Regions from separate parts of the Pseudoalteromonas sp. SG43-8 genome, predicted to be linked through region 3. Evidence: predicted binding sites of a transcription regulator. Region 3 holds the regulator's gene; each other region holds the start of a gene.
What was found. Region 3 encodes sigma-54, which starts transcription at its own class of promoters, with help from an activator protein. Its sites were predicted from a motif close to GTTGGCACGNNNNTNGNNT; they were not measured.

Region 1 (4,421 bases), on a different contig from region 3:
TAGCGATGCTTACGCTTATTCATAAGCAACTAAGCGAATATGTTGCATCACCTATGATTGGTGATAAATGCAGCGGGACTGCTATTTTGTTTTTTAACAAGCAACAAGACCATGTACTTACAGAGCTTAATAAAGCGAAAGTTAGTGTAGATGCTCGCAAATTTGGAATACGAGTATCGCCACATATTTATAATACTCAAGAAGACGTTGCGCAATTTATTTCTATAGTAAAACGAGCGCTTAAGGGTTTTGGCTAAGCTGCTGCTTTCTTTGCTTTAATGACTCTATTTTTTGCTGCGTTTGACTAATTGATGCGTCGTAGGCTTGTTTTAATGAATTTGTTTTAGTTGCGATAGCATCAGCAATAGACGAAGCACCTAAACGATTGGCCTTATCTTGGGTCATATAATCTATTTGTTGTTTTTTAGCTGCGTATTCTTTTTGGCTTTGTTCAATAGATAGCTCAAGGCGCTTTATTTCACGCTCTATTTGCTGAACCTCTAAGTAGTCATCAACAGAGGTATCGGTAATACCTTTACCGGGCGTAGAGCTTTTATATGCTTCAATTACATTTATATCTTTTAGAGTAATAACTTGTGCATCTTTAGCGCAAGGCGTTTGGCTAAAAGTAGGAACGCCCTTAATTACACACTTATACACTGTTGTACTTTGTGCCAAGGTAAAAAATGGTGCTGCCGCGCAAAATGATAGCAATATGAACCGGATCATAGTTAAACCTATAAGTGGCTAAAGTTGTGTTAATAATGCCCTAAGTTATTACTAGGCACAATTTGTTTAGTTTTTATAAATTTTGGGCACAAAAAAACCACAATCAAGCGGTTTAAATTAAGTATGGTCCAGAGGGAGGGATAGACTTGCTTACATCCATGTAATCAATCGCTACGCGACGCTTGCAGCGGCCTAAAATGTTCCAGACATTTTGTCGAATCCTGTCGAAGGTTCTCACCCTCCCAATTTAGTATCGGTGTTAAATTTTGGGCACAAAAAAACCACAATTAAGTGGTTTAAATTAAGTATGGTCCAGAGGGAGGGATAGACTTGCTTACATCCATGTAATCAATCCCTACGCGACGCTTGCAGCGGCCTAAAATGTTCCAGACATTTTGTCGAACCCTGTCGAGGGTTCTCACCCTCCCAATTTAGTATCGGTGTTAAATTTTGGGCACAAAAAACCACAATTAAGTGGTTTAAATTAAGTATGGTCCAGAGGAAGGGATAGACTTGCTTACATCCATGTAATCAATCGCTGCGCGACGCTTGCAGCGGCCTAAAATGTTCCAGACATTTTGTCGAACCCTGTCGAAGGTTCTCACCCTCCCAATTTAGTATCGATGTTAAATTTTAGGCACAAAAAAACCACAATTAAGTGGTTTAAATTAAGTATGGTGGAGAGGGAGGGATTCGAACCCTCGATAGAGCTACAAACTCTATACTCCCTTAGCAGGGGAGCTCCTTCGGCCACTCGGACACCTCTCCAACGCATAACCGGTTGTATTGATGGAGTAAAAAAGCCACCAATCAAAATATGGTGGAGAGATAGGGATTTGAACCCTAGATGGGCTATAAACCCATGCCGGTTTTCAAGACCGGTGCATTCGACCACTCTGCCATCTCTCCGTGACGCAGAATAATACTTAGGTGATACCGCTGTGTAAATAGCAAAATGACTGTTTGCCTAAAAAATATACGTAAATGAGGTTTTTTTTGTAAATAAGGGGAAATTAAGGCAATTTTAATAAAATAAATAGGTTGCAGCAAACAATGGGAGCTAAATAAGTGACTTCATTTAGTGGTTGAGTGTTCGCTGCACCGAAAAATAATCATGGTTGGGTGATTATTTATATTGAGCTGCACCGCTAAGTGCTAGTCTTTTACCAATCGTGTTAAGTTTAGCTAACATTCTTGCTTTACGATTAGTTGGTTTAACGGCTACTTGCGCTGCTGCTGTTTGATTTAATGTATTAATTGGTTTCATTATTTTGCTCCGGTTGTATCTGTTGAAATCGCGTGCATTTTGCACGTTGTTTGATTAAAAATACAACGATAAAAATTGAGCCTGAGGGATTAGTTAAACTAATCTGAATTGATTTTATTAATGTGCAATTCAGTAAGTTATATTACTGTTTTTGCATAGCTATTTACATGGTGGTTGGTTTTAACCCCTTTGCTGCTGGGGTTTTTGATTTTTTAATTTGTTTTTATGCATTTTATACAATGTTTTTTGATTATTTATTCAGATTAAAAAAATTTAATTAAACGTTTATTATCTCACTCTAAAATACATTGCTGGAAACAAAAGCTTGTCACTACTAATAATTATTAAACCAAGTATCAAAAAACAGAGCCAAAAATCATTGGCATGGCTTAAAAATATCTGTAAAAAACGCAGCTTTTCTTATTGTATATTTACTACAACGGGAAGCTTTGACGATGACTGCGCTCAAATAAGGTTGTTGCTGAGTAACTTTACCAAAGTAGTTGCACTAGGTGGTGATGGTACATTGAACTTGGCGGTTAATGCGCTAATAGGGAGCAGTTGTTCGTTAGCATTATTACCTTGCGGTACAGGTAACGATTTCTCCAGAGGGTTTAATTGCAAAGAAGATGATTGGCGAAAGGCATTATTTAATACACCGACAGCAATTGATATAGGAAAAATTAATAGCCGCTATTTTATTAATATTGCAGGGGTAGGATTTGATGCTCATGTGATTAAAACTATTAACGATAAAGCTAATTTTTCATCTTTTGATTACAGTTGGACGAGTATCAAAGAGCTATTTTATTATCAAGCTCAGCAGTTACAAGGTACGTTTAATAACGATGCTCGGCAGTATCAAAATTTAATTACTGTATTTGCTAATCATAAGTACTTTGGTGGTGGGCTAAAAATAGCGCCAAAAGCGGATTTAATTGATGGCCAGCTTGAGTGTTATCAAATGCGATCGGGTGGGCTTTTTTATAATGTAATAAGCTTTATTAAGTTATTTTTTAAGCGCCATGAGTATATAAAAAACCTTACCTATAGTCGCTTAAATACAGCTTCCATAAAAACTGAAGGGCTATTGATTGAAGCAGATGGTGAACTTGTAGGTAAAACTCCTGCAGTTGTTAGTGTGCATGGACAAGCCTTACTTTTTCATATGCCAATAAAAAAGCGCCTACAGTAAAGTAGGCGCTTTTGCGTTAGTTGCGTTAATAACGCGTCTAACTGGGGACGGAGCCACTTTTAGCTATTGCTCTATTAGCTAAAAAGGCGTTAATTCGTTTTGTTGGGGTAAGCACAATGGCGTTACCTAATAGCACTAAGCTAAACCCTGCAAAGGTATTTGCGTGCCATTCAAACCCTTCAAAAAAGCTACTCAGTGTTACTGCCACTAATGGGAATAAAACAATAACGTAGCTGGCTTTTTCAGGGCCTATATTTTTTAGTAGTGCAAAGTAACAACCAAAAGCGATTACTGTGCCAAATATTGATAAATAAAGTAATGATAACCAGTAGCTAGTTGGGGCGTTTAAACTAAATTGCACATCGTTCATTAATACATATAAAGCTAAGCCTATAGCACTATATAACATGCCCCATGCATTGCCCTGCAATACGCCAATTTGCTTACGAGAATTACGAACGCTTACCATGTTGCCCAATGAAGCCACAAAGGTGCCACCAAGGGCAAGTAGTAACCCGACCAATGCACCGTTACTTAAGTCGAACTGCTGTAACTGTGGCCAAAACAGACACGTAATACCTAATACAGCGAGTGCGGCACCGGTATAAATTCGTTTTGAGATAGGCTTACCAAAAAATAGTCGAGTGTTAACTATGTTCATAACAAGCAACATTGAAAAGGCGATAGAGGTCATAGCGGAGGTTAAGTAATTCTGTGCCCAGTAAAGCATTAAGTAATTTAAGGCAAAATTACAAATAGCCAACAAAGCAAAAAAGCCATGATCGATTAATGAAAAGCGCATATCCGGTTTTTTGTACGCTACATATAACCACATTAAAAGTGCTGCTATAGCAAAGCGATAAAATAACGATAACTCGACTGCAATATCACCTAGCTGAAATTCGATGGCTAACCAAGTAGAACCCCAAATTAAAACGGTTGTAATGTATAGCGCTGCACTTCTCATGGTTACTCTCCAAAGCCCGATTGAATGGCTATTTTAAGACCTATCTGTATACTTACCATATACAGAAAAGTAAAAATGTAACCTATACAGATTTGGATGCGTGATGATAAGACAAAAAAATAGCCAGGGGCATGAGTTTCTATATCAGCAAGTTATTCAGTTGATCAGAGATATGAGCGCCCAACAGGTTTTACTCCCTGGCGAAAAACTTCCATCACTGCGTAAAATGGCAGATAACTTAAACATTAGTATTCCGACAGTGA
Region 2 (4,421 bases), on a different contig from region 3:
TTAATTGCTAACTTGCTTAAAGAAGCAAATTTAGTAGTAAGTACATCAGAAGCAATGCGTATGATTAAGCAAGGTGCAGTTAAACTTAACGGTGAAGATAAAATCACTGATACCAAACTTGAAATAGCAAAAGGCACAACGGCTATTTACCAAGTAGGTAAACGTAAGTTTGCAAACATCACTGTAGCTTAAGCACAGTTTAAAAACTAAAAAACCAGCCTCGGCTGGTTTTTTTGTGCTCGTATTTTGAGCCCTTTAAATCAATTTTAATATTTCAATGCTGGCTATTACTAACAACCAAAATACACGGGCCTGATTTAACCTATTAACTATTACAGGTACATCCTCGGGTGTAGGTAGTCTATCAGTACCAATACGCATTTTATTAAAGCGAGTACCTAAATAAACTGCAGGCCCGCCCAGCTGCACGCCAAGCGATGCAGAACATGTGCTTAAGAGCCAGCCTGTATTTGTTTGATAAAAATGCCTGCCATAATGCTTTATAAAATGCATGCTTTGTTTGCTTGCTCGACTTGCTGCAATAGTTAAAGCGAGTAAGCGCATCGGAATATATTCAATAATAAACAAGAGTGTTTTAAGCGGTTTTAAAAAGTAACTATTTGGGGGGATATCACTACGCCATGCTTGTTGTATTAAGGTAAGTAACCGATAGGCAAGGGCAGCTATAGGACCAAATGCTAAAAATATAAATATGACTACGAAATAGTATCGAGCGGTGCGCAGTATTAAACTCTCAATTAATGCTTTGATAATACCAGCTGATGAAAGTCTATTAACTTCACGGGCAAGCAGTGGCTTTAGTAATTCGCGCGCTGTGGATTTTTGATTTTGTTTAGTTAGCTTTGCAATGCGAAGTGCTTTTTTATCAATGCTCTTACTTTCTAAGCATAAGTATAAAATAAGGCCAGCGAGTAATTCAGGATAAAAAGCAAACTCGAGTAGCAACACTACAATAATGAGAATGACACTTAAAATAAGTGAGCTTGCGAGTATAGCTGCCAAATATTGATAGCTTTTAGGTTCTTTGCTTTTGTATATACGTTTGCCAATAGCACTAAAAACAGCATTTAACGCCGTATTAGGATGATACCAGCTAATAAGGGGAATAAAGCGCTCAGCAAGGAGCGCTAGTATAAAGGCAATAAAGTCCAAGTGATTTTGAACAATATTGCTAAGCATTTACAAAGATACTGCTGTTAGTTTTTCTAAAAGTGCAACAACCATTTTAGATGAGTTGATTGATGCCGTTTCTAGGTATTCTTCAAATGATTGTGGTGACTCTTTACCAGCAATATCAGACATTGAGCGAATTACAACAAATGGTGTGTTTAGCGTAAAACACGTTTGTGCAATAGAAGCACCTTCCATTTCAACAGCAAGCATTGTAGGAAAATCACTACGTGCTTTATCAATGCGTATAGGGTCACACATAAATGTGTCACCAGTACAAATTAAGCCAACGAGTGTTTTAACATCACTGATTTGTTCGATTGTTTGCTGTGCTGCTTCAACTAATTTAGGGTGTGCTGCAAAGCCTGCCGGCATTTGTGGTACTTGGCCAATTTCGTAGCCAAAAGCAGTTACGTCTACATCGTGGTGACGTACTTCTGACGAAATTACTACATCGCCAACACTTAGCGATGGATCGAATCCACCGGCTGAGCCTGTGTTAATTATGCAATCAGGTTTGAAGTTATCGATCAGTAAGGTAGTTGCAATAGTTGATGCAACTTTACCAATACCAGATTGAACAAGTGTCACCGTGTTACCAGCCAACTCGCCAGTATAAAAAGTGAAACCTGCTTTAGTTAAAATTTGTGGGTTTTGCATAGCTTCACGTAAAATTTTAACTTCTGGCTCCATTGCGCCAATAATACCAACATTCATAAAGTTTAATTCCTGAGTTTGAATCACTTGATTATACGTGAAGTTAACAATAAAAAACAAAAAAGCGAGCTTGTTTATGAGCTCGCTTTAAATACTTTTTAGGAGAGTATTTAATTCGTTTTTTAAATTTCAGCTAACGCGGTGGTTTGCGCTTTAGCCTGAGAAGGTGAAAGTACCGCTGGCTTATGTGAGCGATTACGAACAGGGCGCTGAGTTTGTGTTGCTGCAGGCTTACCAAGTTTAAACATAATTGCATCGCGTACTTCAGAAGGGCGGTAGCCCGATTTAACTTTCATACGAATATGTGGAATGCCCGCAGACTCTAGTGCACCGTTTACAAACCAGTCGCGTTGAGCTTTGTGGCCATCTTTGTTGGCATTGTTAACTAGGTCAACAGCAGCAATGATTGTTAGTTTTTCTTTGTCGATTAAAACAAAGTCGAGTTGCTTATTTTTAGCTTTAGCTAAAGCAGCACGTTTAGACTTTACTGAAAGGCCTTGCTTACAGTCAATAACGTCGATTAACTTAACACGACTAACAATTTTATATTGATCGCCAACAGCACGCTCTAGAAGATTTAAAAAAGCGCCTTCAACCTGCGTAAAAACAGTTTGCTTGCGAGTAAAAGGATACGGGTTTCCGCCATCGTCATTAAATTTTGACGCAACAACAGAGGCCCCGACAACTAATACTAGGATTAATAATAAAGCGAATTCCATACGGTAACTCCATAACAACAAATTGACACTGCTCAAACAAAGCAATTTACGTGCCTAAAAAGTATGGGTTATAAAATAATTACCGGCTGGTTTACAAGCAATAGCTACACAGCGATTAAGCTTTGTAGCCTCCTTTAACACCTTTCACTGCAATAGCTACAGCATCGTGTGCATGCAGTGATTCATAGTGGTTTATTTGCAGCCAATAATCACTGTAATGGTTTGCCTCTAGCAATGCTTTAATTTTACGCGCTGCATCTTCACAAAACATAAGGTTTTGACCATTCAAACGGGCAAATTCTTGCTCATCTTCACGTTTTACTGCTGCTTGTACTGGTGTTTTAAGCTCAGCTTCAAGAGTGTTAATTAGCGTAACTACGTCAAATTCTTGAACGTTGCTATCAAGCTTTACTTTTACGTTGGCAATAGAGCGCTGCGAGTGGGGAGTCGCTACAATACCTTGTGTAGTGCCTAGCCATTCGTGCACATCTTTTTGGCTCAACGTTTCTTGGTTAAACTTTTCGTTAAACGCGTTTTGTATAAGCTGGCGCGCAAGTGCAGCAGAGCATGGGCACGTTGAAGAATAAGTAACATCTACGGTTAGCTCGTAGCTAATAAAGTTATTTTCAATCGTACTGGTCAGTACAACTGGGTAGCTTTTCCAGCCCGCTTTACCACTTAATAGTGACTTACGGCGTAGCGGTAATTCAAATTTAAATTCAATTTGTGCTTTATCGCTCAGCCCTTCGTGGCTAGTTATAAAGGTATCGAGTGCTTGCGCTATTGTTTGCGGATTGACTTGCTGCTCAGTTGAAAGCAGATCAAGTGCCAAAAATAGACGTGACATATGAATGCCTTTGGCATCTTCTTTATGTAAATTTACAAATGCACGAGCTTTGGCGTTTACTGTAACTGGAGATAAGTCTCGGGATTCAAAAATAAATGGCAGTTCTATTTCGCCCATGCCAACCCAGTCTAATTTACCTGTTTGTAAAGCGGGTGCAGTGTCTGCTATATCTGGCATATTGGTTTGCATGTGCGCTACTCGTATTTTGGGGATAATAAAGCGGGGCATTTTACACTAAATAATTTATTGCTGAAATGATGAGTTTAATAGATGAGCTAAATCAAACATGAAAAATTCTGTTTTTATCGCACAACGTGAGTAGTGGTAGGAGAAAAATGCTAAAATCTGGGAAAATGGTATGTTTATACATACGCATTGCCTTCTTTATATTAAGTACACAGCTAAGAGATAAAATTACGTATGACCGATTATTCTTTGAGCCCTTGGGCTCGGGTACTTTCCAGCTCAATAACGCGATTTGGTGAATTTAAAACCGCTGCTATTTGTTACACTTTATTTTTAACTGTATCTCTTATTTTATCGAGCATGTTTTATTATGTGGCGATAGGCGAATTACACCTGGTTGATATTTTAGCCGTGGTATTTTTTACGGCTGTAGTTTCTCCTTTAATTATAAGTGTGTTGCTTAATTCAATTCGACAACTAGATGCCTCATATGCTTATTTAGATAGCGCCACCAAGCAAGAAAAGCTTTTAAATCAAACCTTAAAAGATAACATTAATCGTCTAAATATCGAAATTGATGAGCGTAAAATGGCATTTCATGCCAAGCACCGCGCTATTGAAGAACTACGACGAGAAATTGCTGAGCGTAAAAAAACACAACAAGAACTTGCTCAACAAAGCATGCTGCAGCGCTCAATAGTAGATTCATCTCCTGATTTGTTTTATTACCGCGATAATAATGGCGTGTTTGCTGGTTGTAA
Region 3 (4,421 bases):
ATAATGTACTTAGCGATAAAGCGCCTATAAAGCAGTTATGTTTATCAACAACATATAAATCATCTGTACCCTCTGGTAACTCACCACGCAGTCTAATATAACGAAGTACAACATCGAGTGTTACATCAGGGCGAATGGTCACCGTATCGGTGTTCATTAGCGCACCTGCTGAACGCTCTTGATATGACAGTGCTTGCGTGGCACGTTCACGGTCTTGAATGTCCATCGCGCTAACAACGTCTTTATAGACGGTATCTGGCAGGCTACGTAATACTTCACCTAAGTCATCGTGGCCCATGTCTTCAGTTGCGGCGGCAATGTGCTTAGGTTCCATTTGGGCAATAATGCCTAAACGAACATCTTCAGATAACTCTTCAAGAACATCACCCTGCACATCAGGATCGACCAATTGCCAAAGCAGTCGGCGAATTTTATGCGGTGATGATTCTAATAATAATGCGGTATCACAAGGAGCCGTTTTTGCGAGCATGCGCCTAACTTGAACAAATTGACCACTATTGAGTGACTTCGTCACCTGTTTTAGTTGCTGTAGTGGGTAATCTTGTTCAAAAGCTTCAGGCATTGGCGTCCTTTATAAATTGTTATATTACTTTATGGGGGGAGGTGAGTTAACTGGCGTTACTAACCTATTTATTTTATATACCTGTTTTAATTGAAGCATTAGTAATGCGAATATTGTTTTTATAAAACAGGTTATTCTTGTTCATTAAAGCGTTGTGCTATTAATTCTCCAACAGCGTGTAAAGCTTGCTCAGAATCAGGGCCTTTACAAACAACTTTAACTTCTTTTCCTTGGCTACTTTCAAGTAACATTAGTGCAAGTACGCTATCGCCTGCTGCTTCTTTGTCATCTTGGAATAATGTGATTGTCGCATCAAATTGTACTGCTAATTGCGCAAGCACAGTAGCTGCTCTGGCGTGCAAGCCTAATTTGTTTTTTATTAAAAAGGTATCTTCACAATGCATAACTTACTCTACCTAAGCTGAACAGGTGATTATTCAGCTATATTATTTTTCTTGTTCGCGATGGCGAATTTTTACATTGGGATGTGTCATTGCAAAACTTTCACCGATAGTTTGCGCTAAATACACAGAACGATGTTGCCCGCCTGTACACCCAATAGCAATGGTTAAATAACTGCGGTTATTTCGTTCTAAATGCGGTAACCACGTTTGTACAAATGTTTGAATTTGCCATGTGAATTTTTGCACTATGCTGTGATTAGCTAAATAGTCTTTAACCGGTTGATCTAACCCATTTAAAGGCTTTAACTCTGGTTCCCAGTGTGGATTTGGTAAAAAGCGTGCATCAAATACGTAGTCTGCTTCTTTTGGTATACCGTGTTTAAAACCAAATGATTCAAATGTGACAATCAGTTGCTTATCTTTTTTACCTAAAATCTTTTCACGAATAGATTCAGCGAGTTGATGAACACTTAAATCAGTCGTATCTATCATAAAGTCGGCGCGAGTGGTTAATACATCAAGTAATTCTTTTTCTTTTTTGATGGCTAAATCAAGCGGCAACGAGTCTATTGATAGTGGGTGTAATCTGCGTGTTTCAGAAAAGCGTTTGATCAATGTCTGATCGTCGCTATCTAAATAAAATAACGTAGGGTTTGCAAAGCCTGGTAAGTATTCAAGAATATCGTTAAATTCATCTTGTTCTTTAGGGATGTTGCGCACATCTATGCTAACAGCAATTTTATCGTAGCTATCAGACACACTGCGAACTAATGAAGGTAGTAGGTTTACTGGAATATTATCAACGCAATAATAACCTAAATCTTCTACAACGCGCAAAGCAACCGACTTTCCAGAACCAGAACGGCCGCTTATGATAATTAACTCCATTTAACACCCTTTATAAAACTATGATTGATCGACAATAACTTGGTAAAGCTCAGTATCAGATTTTGCACTGCGTAACTGTTTACAAAAATCTTTGTTGTTTAGTTTATCAGCAATGGTTGCTAGAGTCTTTAAGTGCTGCTGGTTATCGCCATCTGGTACGATGAGTGCGACAAAAATATCAACAGGGCGATTATCGATTGCATCAAAGTTTATTGGAGTTTCGCTAACGAGCACTAAAGCCAAAGGCTCTTCTGCACCGCTCATTCTTCCATGAGGAATAGCAATGCCACGCCCTATACCTGTACTACCTAATTTCTCTCTGCTCATTAAAGCATTAAGAATATCTTGTTGCGGTAAATACGGAAGTTTGTCGTGAGCAAGTTCGCTAATGAACTCTAAAATTCTTTTTTTGCTATTAAAAAGGACCGCAGCTTTGCTGCAGTCCTGGCATATAAGTGAACTTAATTTCATCATATTAGTGTCGAGCAAGCTTCTCTTTGTGTTTGATTACTTGGCGATCGAGCTTGTCGATCAACGAGTCAATAGCGGCATACATATCTTGATGTTCTGTAGAGGCAAATAGCTCAGCACCGCTTACGTGTATTGTGGCTTCTGCTTTTTGATTTAACTTTTCTACATCGAGAATGACATGAACATTATTAATATGATCAGAGTGTCTTTCAAGCTTCGCAAATTTAGTATTAATATAGTCTCTTAGTGAATCGGTTAATTCTACGTGACGACCAGTTAAGTTTAGTTGCATAAGCATTACCCTCTTAGTTTAGCGTCTTAAATCAGGCTTTTACGCTGATTTGACGGTGGAATAGCAAGAGATTCGCGGTATTTTGCGATTGTACGTCTCGCTACTTTAATTCCTTGCTCAGCCAATATATCCGCTATTTTGCTATCACTCAATGGTTTTGCTGAGTTTTCTGCTGCGATTAATTTTCGGATAAGCGCACGTATTGCTGTAGATGAACATTCACCACCGTTTTCAGTACTTACATGGCTTGAGAAAAAATATTTAAGCTCAAATATACCACGGGGTGTATGCATGTACTTTTGAGTAGTCACGCGCGAAATTGTCGATTCGTGCATTTCTACCATTTCAGCGACATCATTTAAAACCATTGGTTTCATGGCTTCAGGGCCATGTTCAAAAAAGCCTTGTTGTTGCTTAACAATACAATTAGTAACTTTTAATAGCGTGTCGTTTCTACTTTCTAAGCTTTTAATAAACCATTTAGCTTCTTGTAAATGTGAGCGAATAAACTGGCTGTCGCCACTTGATTTTACAGTGCGAGACATTGCCGCGTATTGGCTATTAACACGAATTTTAGGCATGCTATCTGGGTTTAATTCGACAACCCAGCGGCCTTTAATTTTTTTAACTGACACATCAGGAATAACATACTCAGATTCTTCCCTTACAATAGTATCTGCAGGTTTTGGGTTGAGAGTATGTATTAGTGTCATCACTTCTTTAAGCTCTTCTTCTTTAAGCTTAGTTTTTTTCATTAATGTACGATAGTCGCGAGCTGCTAATAGATCAATATGCTCGGTTAAAATCATTTTCGTTTCATTAATGTAAGGTGTTTCTTTATCAAATTGATTAAGCTGAATACACAAACACTCTTGTAAACTACGTGCAGCAATACCCACAGGATCAAACAGTTGGATGCGTTTTAATACCGCTTCAATTTCATCAAGTTCGACTTCGTTATCATCTTCGTTTTCTTGATTAAAGCTTTCTAAAATCTCTTCGCAGCTTAATGTTAAAATACCTGAATCATCGACGGCCTCTACAATCGCAATAGCGATGGCTTCATCGGTAGGGCTAAATGGCGTTAGTTGTAATTGCCACATTAAATACTCATGGAGCGTTTCAGTAGAGGCGCCTTGGTATATTGATTCGTCTTCAGGCATTGGACCTGATGAGGCTGCAGGAGCGGCACTCATGTACTCATCCCAACTAACATCCATAGCCATGTCGTCACTTAGCGTGTCTTTTGCAAGTGCTTCACCAGTATCTTGTTCATATTCGCTCGGAGCATCATCAGCAGATGCGCTAACAGTTATGTCATCGGTATCAGCTTTTTGCTCGTTTTTACCAGCAGCGTCTTCAGAATAGTCTGCCTCTTCAACCTCTAATAGTGGATTACTGTCGAGAGCTTCTTGTATTTCTTGCTGGAGATCCAATGTACTGAGTTGCAACAAACGAATAGCTTGTTGCAGCTGTGGAGTCATTGTAAGTTGCTGGCCCATGCGCAGCTGTAGTGATTGCCTCATGTATCTCTAACAATCCTTTTATGTTGTTATAATTAATACTAGCAGATGCTTAAAGACATGGCGTAAATGTTACAGCCTAAATTGCTCGCCTAAATAAACATCGCGTACTGTTTTATCATTTAATACGTGTTCTGGAGTACCTGATGCAATCAGCTCCCCATGAGAAACAATGTAGGCTTTTTCGCAAACATCAAGGGTCTCTCTTACGTTATGGTCGGTAATTAATACTCCAATCCCACGATTTTTAAGATGTTCTA

Region 1: the regulator sigma-54 is predicted to act here: its motif matches at 2,034-2,052, upstream of H5122_RS16635 (diacylglycerol kinase family protein).
Region 2: the regulator sigma-54 is predicted to act here: its motif matches at 2,667-2,685, upstream of H5122_RS12765 (DUF2726 domain-containing protein).

Annotation. Positions count from the first base shown of each region.
Region 1 is NZ_JACJEX010000012.1:22,487-26,907, forward strand. It holds gene H5122_RS16610 (aminotransferase class V-fold PLP-dependent enzyme) at 1-257, shown strand, start outside; gene H5122_RS16615 (RNA-binding protein) at 241-729, opposite strand; tRNA gene H5122_RS16620 (tRNA-Ser) at 1,405-1,497, opposite strand; tRNA gene H5122_RS16625 (tRNA-Ser) at 1,548-1,638, opposite strand; gene H5122_RS16630 (hypothetical protein) at 1,856-1,996, opposite strand; gene H5122_RS16635 (diacylglycerol kinase family protein) at 2,322-3,191, shown strand; gene H5122_RS16640 (DMT family transporter) at 3,229-4,158, opposite strand; gene H5122_RS16645 (PLP-dependent aminotransferase family protein) at 4,262-4,421, shown strand, end outside.
Region 2 is NZ_JACJEX010000006.1:83,568-87,988, reverse strand. It holds gene tyrS (tyrosine--tRNA ligase) at 1-192, shown strand, start outside; gene H5122_RS12775 (regulatory signaling modulator protein AmpE) at 256-1,200, opposite strand; gene mtnN (5'-methylthioadenosine/S-adenosylhomocysteine nucleosidase) at 1,201-1,908, opposite strand; gene H5122_RS12765 (DUF2726 domain-containing protein) at 2,031-2,627, opposite strand; gene folE2 (GTP cyclohydrolase FolE2) at 2,743-3,663, opposite strand; gene arcB (aerobic respiration two-component sensor histidine kinase ArcB) at 3,895-4,421, shown strand, end outside.
Region 3 is NZ_JACJEX010000002.1:205,227-209,647, forward strand. It holds gene mgtE (magnesium transporter) at 1-583, opposite strand, end outside; gene H5122_RS06125 (HPr family phosphocarrier protein) at 715-987, opposite strand; gene rapZ (RNase adapter RapZ) at 1,030-1,875, opposite strand; gene ptsN (PTS IIA-like nitrogen regulatory protein PtsN) at 1,894-2,346, opposite strand; gene hpf (ribosome hibernation promoting factor) at 2,351-2,638, opposite strand; gene H5122_RS06145 (RNA polymerase factor sigma-54) at 2,665-4,164, opposite strand; gene lptB (LPS export ABC transporter ATP-binding protein) at 4,234-4,421, opposite strand, start outside.